Regions from separate parts of the Janthinobacterium sp. HH106 genome, predicted to be linked through region 2. Evidence: predicted binding sites of a transcription regulator. Region 2 holds the regulator's gene; the other holds the start of a gene.
What was found. Region 2 encodes FNR, which switches genes on or off when oxygen is low (the NO sensors DNR and NnrR bind a similar motif). Its sites were predicted from a motif close to TTGATNNNNATCAA; they were not measured.
Positions count from the first base shown of each region.

Region 1 (3,418 bases), on a different contig from region 2:
ATTGCTGGCGTCGAGTCCCAGCTGCCGTGCGGCAGCGGCCCAGTTATCCTGATGCAGCACCAGCGCTTGCCGGATGGCCTGGCGCTGGCTCGCTTCGACGATCTGATGCATCGATAGCAGCGGCGCCGCCGGCATCGTGCACGCAGCTAGCACTGGCGGCAGCGCGTCCGCGCCGGCCGGCGCTTCCAGCGCATCGAGGTCGAGCATATCCGTTTCCAGCGTTACTATCTCTTTGCGGTCCGCGCCGCGGATCACGGCTTTCAGCGCGGCCCGGCTGATCACATGTTCCAGTTCGCGTACGTTGCCGGGCCAGCGGTAGTGGCACAATGCGTTTTCCGCCGCGGCCGACAGGCGCAGGCTGCGCAAGCCCAGGCGCGCGCGGTTCAGTTCCAGGAAACCGCCCGCCAGCAGCAGCACGTCGTTGCCCCGCTCGCGCAGCGGCGGAATCGGCACGGGATAGACGGATAAACGGTGGTACAGATCGGCGCGGAACGAGCCGTCGCGCACATGTTCGCGCAGGCTGCGGTTGGTGGCGGCGATCACGCGCACGTTGACCCGGCGCGGCCGGTCCGCGCCCAGGCGCTGGATTTCGCCATTTTGCAAGGTGCGCAGCAGCTTGGCCTGTATCGACAGCGGCAATTCCCCCACTTCATCGAGAAACAGGGTGCCCCCTTCGGCCGCCTCGAAACGCCCGGGCCGGTCGCTGACGGCGCCGGAAAACGCGCCCCGTACATGGCCGAACAACTCGCTCTCGGCCAGCGATTCCGGCAAGGCCGCGCAATTGACGTGGATCAGCGGTTTGCCGGCGCGGCGCGACAGCCGGTGCAGGCGGTGCGCGCACAATTCCTTGCCCACGCCCGTCTCTCCCAGCAGCAGCACGGGCAGCTCGGAATCGGCGACCACCTGCAATTCGTGCAGCAAATGCGTGATGGCGCTGCTCTGGCCGACGAAGTCGTGTTCCTCGCGCGGCGCCTGCGCATCGGCCAGCATGGCGCCGCCCGACAGGCGCAGGGCGCGGATTTCCGTCTCCAGGCGCGTCACGCGCACGGCCGCCTCGATGGCGCAGGCCAGTTCGCCCAGGTCGCGCTGCGCCTGCGTATCGAAGGTGCCCACCCGCAGCGCGTCGAGCGTGATCACGCCCCAGCGTTCGCCTTCCAGGTCCAGCGCCATGCCCATGCAGTCGTGCACGGGCAGCGGTTCGCCGGCCCGCTCGGCGATCAGGCCGTCGTAGGGATCGGGCAGGGAGCTGTCGTGATGGAAGCACAGCACGCCGCGCCGCTGCAGGATGGCGGCCAGGCGCGGATGGTCGGCGACGGCGAAGCGGCGTCCCAGCGCGTCGCTGGCCAGGCCGGCCATCGCCACGGGGCGCAGGTGCTCGCCATCGAGCTTGAGCAAGGCCACGGCCTCGCAGCCGAAGTGCGCGCGCAGGCTGCCCACCAGGCGCTGCAGGCGCACGGCCACGGGCAGGTCGGCGACCAGGTCGGTGAGCAGCAGCAGGTGGATGGCGGTGGTGGTCATAACTACCATGCAGGGTACAACGGACCACGCTTGAGCAGGGTCATATCGACCCTGCATTTTTCAAATCGTTGATTTAAAACAAGTTTTTCCTGGCACACCGTTTGCCTAGGTAAGGGTGCCGAACCGGCATACAAGACCAAGGAAAGCCTGATGAAAACGACTCCCTCCCTCCGCGCCATTGCCGCCGCCGTCTGCGTACTGGCCATGCCCCTGTCCGTGCAAGCCCAGGCGAGCCTGCCGGCCAGCGCCGCCGCCACTGCGGCCGCTGTCAGCCAACCCTCTGCCGCCGCCGCGCTCAAGCGCTATGAACTGCAAACCAATATCGTCGACGGCAAGATGGTGTTCATCGATGCCAAGGGCCAGGTCAACCCCGTGCTGAAGGCCAAGGTGGGCGACACGGTCGAACTGGTGCTGAAAAGCGGCGAAGGCGCCGAGCACGACCTGCTGATCCCGGAACTGAACGTGGCATCAAACAAGTTCAGCGCCAACAGCGGCAGCACCACCGTGCGCTTCAAGGTCACGCGCGCCGGCACGTTCACCTATTACTGCTCGATTCCCGGCCACCGCCAGATCGGCATGGAAGGCAAGCTGGAAGTCGCCGGCATCTCGCTGGCCGAAGCCGGGGCACAGAAGGCCGCTGGCGCCGGCAGCGCTGCCGGCGAATCGAGCCAGGCCGCGGCGCTGGCCCTGTACACGCCTGCGCCGTCGCCGATGCGCGGCCCCGATCCTTCGGCCGTCAGCGTGGCCGCCAATCCGGCGCAGGTGCCTTCCGCCATCGGCGCGCGCGCGCCGCAAACGCTGAAATACCGGATGGAGACGGTGGAACTGCCGGGCAAGCTCGATGACGGCACCAGCTTTACCTACTGGACCTTCAACCGGCAAGTACCGGGCCCGATGCTGCGCGCGAAGGTGGGCGACACGGTGGAACTGACCCTGTTCAATGCGAAAGACAGCAAGATGATCCACTCGATCGACCTGCACGCGGTGACGGGCGGCCATGGCGGCGGACAGCACACGCAGGTGGCGCCGGGGCAGGAAAAGACGGTGACCTTCAAGGCGCTCAATCCGGGCCTGTTCGTCTACCACTGCGCCACGCCGCTCGTGCCGCAGCACATCGCGGCCGGCATGTACGGCATGATCCTCGTCGAACCGGAAGGCGGCCTGTCAAAAGTCGACCGCGAGTATTACGTGATGCAGGGCGAGATGTACACGGGCCGTCCGCACGGCGCACCCGTGCACCAGGAACCGAACCTGGAAAAAATGGCCAATGAGCTGCCCGACTACTACGTCTTCAACGGCGAAGTGGGCGCCCTGAGCAAGACGCACAAACTGCAGGCCAAAGTCGGCGAGACCGTGCGCATCTATTTCGGCGTCGGCGGCCCGAACAAGATTTCATCATTCCACATCATCGGCGAGATCTTCGACAAGGTGTACAGCGAAGGCTCGATCAGCAGCCCGAAAAACGACGTGCAAACCACGCTCGTCGCACCGGGCGGCGCGACCATCGTCGAACTCAAGGTGCAGCACCCTGGCAGCTATCTGCTGGTCGACCATGCGCTGTCGCGCGCCGGCAAGGGCGCCGTGGGCGTGCTGGAAGTGACGGGCGAAGCGGTGCCCGGCGTCTACCACGCGGGCGCCGTCCAATAAAACAACCCCCCATTCATCATCAAGGAACTGCTATGGAAATGATCGACCTATCCCTGGGCCAGCTGGCCCGCCGCATCCCCGGCGCCACGCGCCTGTTCGATGCGCACCGCCTCGATTTCTGCTGCGGCGGCAACAAGACCCTGCGCGCGGCGGCCGAAGCGGCCGGCGTGGACGCGGCGCCCATCGTCAAGGAACTGCAAGTGCTGGCCGGACGGATTGACGCCAGCGGCGAGCGTGACTGGCAGGACGCCCC
Region 1 covers NZ_LRIC01000005.1:31,563-34,980, reverse strand. The annotation lists gene norR (nitric oxide reductase transcriptional regulator NorR) at 1-1,518, opposite strand, end outside; gene nirK (copper-containing nitrite reductase) at 1,669-3,165, shown strand; gene ytfE (iron-sulfur cluster repair protein YtfE) at 3,198-3,418, shown strand, end outside.
Region 1: nirK (copper-containing nitrite reductase) is a predicted target of FNR. The motif match lies at 1,587-1,600, and genes of this name have one in related genera.

Region 2 (3,418 bases):
TGTTCTACAGCCTGGCAACCTACGGCAACGCGGGCTGGCTGCGCGAGCAGGTGTGCAAATACATGTGCCCCTACGCGCGCTTCCAGAGCGCCATGTTCGACCAGGACACCCTGATCATCACCTACGATGCCAAGCGCGGCGAACCACGCGGCGCCATGAGCAAGAAGGCCGGCAACAACGACAAGCTGGGCGACTGCATCGATTGCACCCTGTGCGTGCAGGTGTGTCCGACCGGTATCGATATCCGCAACGGCCTGCAGTATGAATGCATCGGCTGCGCCGCCTGCGTCGATGCCTGCAATACCGTGATGGACAAGGTCGAGCGGCCGCGTGGCCTGATACGCTACAGCACCGACCATGCGATGGAAAACAACTTCAATTCGAAGCAGATCCGCCAGCGCGCCATGCGCCCGCGCGTGCTGATCTACACGTCCATCCTGGCCCTGATCATCATCGCCGTGTGTACGTCGCTGGCCCTGCGCACGCCCCTGAAAATGGACGTGATCCGCGACCGCGGTTCGATGGGACGCGAGGTGGAAGACGGCATGATCGAAAACGTCTATCGTCTGCAGATCATGAACACCTCGGAGCAAAGCCAGCATTTCAAAATCAGCGCATCCGGCTTGCCGGGCCTGACCTTGCTGACGCGCGACGAAGTGACCTTGCAGCCGACGGAAACGCTGGGCTGGCCGATCCGCCTGCGCGTGCCGCACGGCGTCGGCGAGAAGGGCTCGAACAAGATTGCGATCGAATTGCACTCGCTGGACGACCCGTCGCTGCACGTGCGCGAAAGCGCGGTGTTCATCGTGCCGCGCTAATGCAGGAAGGCCGGTCCCCGCATGGGGGCTGGCCGTATACCAGAAACACAGGAGAAATACCATGTCCGACAGTCTGAAACTGCAACCTCCCGTTGCCCCCTGGTACAAGCATCGCTGGCCATGGCTGCTGATGATCGGTCCCGGCCTGTCCGTGGTCGTCGGCAGCTTCATGGGCTATATCGCGTTTACGCAGCCCGATGCGCTGGTGGTGGGCGACTATTACAAGCAGGGCAAGGCGATCAACCAGGATTTGAAGCGCGACACGATCGCCAGCGACCTGGCCATGGATACGACCCTGTCGTATGACGTCGCTGCAGCGCGCCTGAGCGGCTCCGTGCACAGCTTCGGCAAGGCGTACCAGGGGCCTTTGCAGCTGCACCTGGCGCATGCGACCCTGCCGGAAAAGGATATCAAGCTGCTGGTGCAGCCCGATGCGGCCGGCAATTTTTCCGTGGCGCTGCCGATGCTCGAGCGCAGCCGCTGGCAAGTGCTGGTGGAAAACGACAAACGCGAGTGGCGCCTGTCCGGCATCTGGACCTGGCCCGTGCAACGCAGCATCGCGCTGCACGCGGATGAAGAGCTATAACGTACAGCGCCGGGAAAAAACCGTAGCGAGCGGCAGTGATTTGTGGCTGAGAAGCACAGCTGTGCTATAGCACAGCGAGCATCGCAGGCCGCAAAGCACGACGCGCAGCAGGTTTTGACGGTGCTGTTACTTGCAGACGTCGGTGCCGGCTGTAATAGCTTTTAACTTGGCCGGCTGCAAGATCTCGATCTCGCGGTTGGAAACGCGCAGCCAGCCTTCCTTCTTGAATTTCGACAATAAACGGCTGACGCTTTCGATGGTCAGGCCCAGGTAGTTGCCGATTTCCTCGCGCGACATGCGCAACTGAAATTTGCTGGCCGAATAGCCGCGCGCTTCATAGCGCGACGCCAGGTTGACGATAAAGGCGGCAAAACGCTGCGTCGCCTGCATGTTGCCCAGCAACAGCATGACACTTTGCTCGCGCGTGATTTCCTGGCTCATCATGCGGTGGAAATGGCGCAGCAGGGTCGGCATATTGCCCAGCAATTGTTCCAGGCTGGAAAACGGGATTTCACACACTTCACTGTCTTCCAGCGCCACCGCATTACAGTGGTGACGGTCGGCGCTGATGGCGTCCATGCCCAGCAGTTCGCCCGCCATCTGGAAACCCGTCACCTGCTCTTCGCCGCCCGGATTGATCTGGTAGGTCTTGAAGTGGCCCAGACGGATCGCATACAGGTTCTGGAACGAGTCGCCGATGCGGAACAGCGAAGCGCCGCGCACGATCTTGCGGCGGCGGCCGATGATCTGGTCCAGTCTGTCCATGTCGCCCACGTCGAGGCCCATCGGCAGACACAATTGATGCATGCTGCAGGTCGAGCATCGCGCACGCAACGCTTCCACGGTCACTGTGGGCGAGGTTGGAGTGAGTAGCGCTTCAGTCATGTCGGTACCTTTTAGAAAATGCAACAACAAGTTTACTGCATACAGGGTTGCCGTGTGCCAATTTCACCGCAATTTCGCTGAATAAACGACGTTCCGACTTTAATTATATGGCAACATCGTCAAAAGCCCATGCGGAGAGGGCAATTTGCGTGGCGGCGCTTGCCAAGCTGGGGTATTGATAGGAAAATTCCTGACAGCATTATCTGCCGCCTGTGCCGCCCGGTACTGAAAAGGAAATCATGAAGCCTCTCGGCATCAAAGCAAAAGTCGCGCTGGCCACCAGCCTGACCTCGATCGCCATGATCGCGCTGGTCACCATGATCCAGGTGCAGCACATGCGCGACGATTTCACCAAGGTACTGTTGAGCCAGCAGTCGTCCCTGATCAGCCGCACCGCCGCCGAGCTCGACGACAAGCTGGGCATGCTGCTGCAGATCGTCACCCTGACGGCCCGGCAGCAGCCGCCGGAACTGATCGCCCAGCCCGCCCAATTGCGCGAATACTATTCGCGCCGCTCGATGCTGGTGCTGTTCGACGACGTGCTGGTGCTCGACGCGCACGGCGCCGTCGTGGCCGACATGCCGGAAGTGGCGGGGCGCGCCGGCATCAACGTCGCCGAGCGCGAGTATTTCCAGACCGTGCTGCGCACGCGCCAGCCCATGATCACCGAGCCGATGCTGGGCAAATCGAGCGGCATGCCCATCGTGCAGATGGTCGCGCCCGTGCTGGGCGCCGATGGCCAGGTGGCCGGCGTGGTGATCGGCGTGCTGCGCCTGTACAAGGATAACCTGCTGGGGAGGTTGCGCTCAGAAAAGATCGGCAAGAGCGGCTATTACTTCGTCCTCACGCGCGGCGCCGTGCCGCGCTATGTGCTGCATCCCGACACCAGCCGTTTGCTGCAGCCGCGCCTGCCGAACGCCAACCTGACGACCACCCGGCTGCTGAAGGACGATGGCGAAGGCACCATGGTCAGCACCAACAGCCGCGGCATCACGGCCGTCAACAGCTTCAAGCGCCTGAAATCCGTAAATTGGCTGCTGGCCGCCTCGCTGCCCCTCGACGACGCCTTCGAACCGTTCGACGGCGTGCTGTACCGGTTGGTGCTGTGGAGCATCCTCGCCTCGCTGCT
Region 2 covers NZ_LRIC01000012.1:133,307-136,724, reverse strand. The annotation lists gene ccoG (cytochrome c oxidase accessory protein CcoG) at 1-818, shown strand, start outside; gene JAB8_RS06685 (FixH family protein) at 880-1,404, shown strand; gene fnr (fumarate/nitrate reduction transcriptional regulator Fnr) at 1,531-2,289, opposite strand; gene JAB8_RS06675 (response regulator) at 2,529-3,418, shown strand, end outside.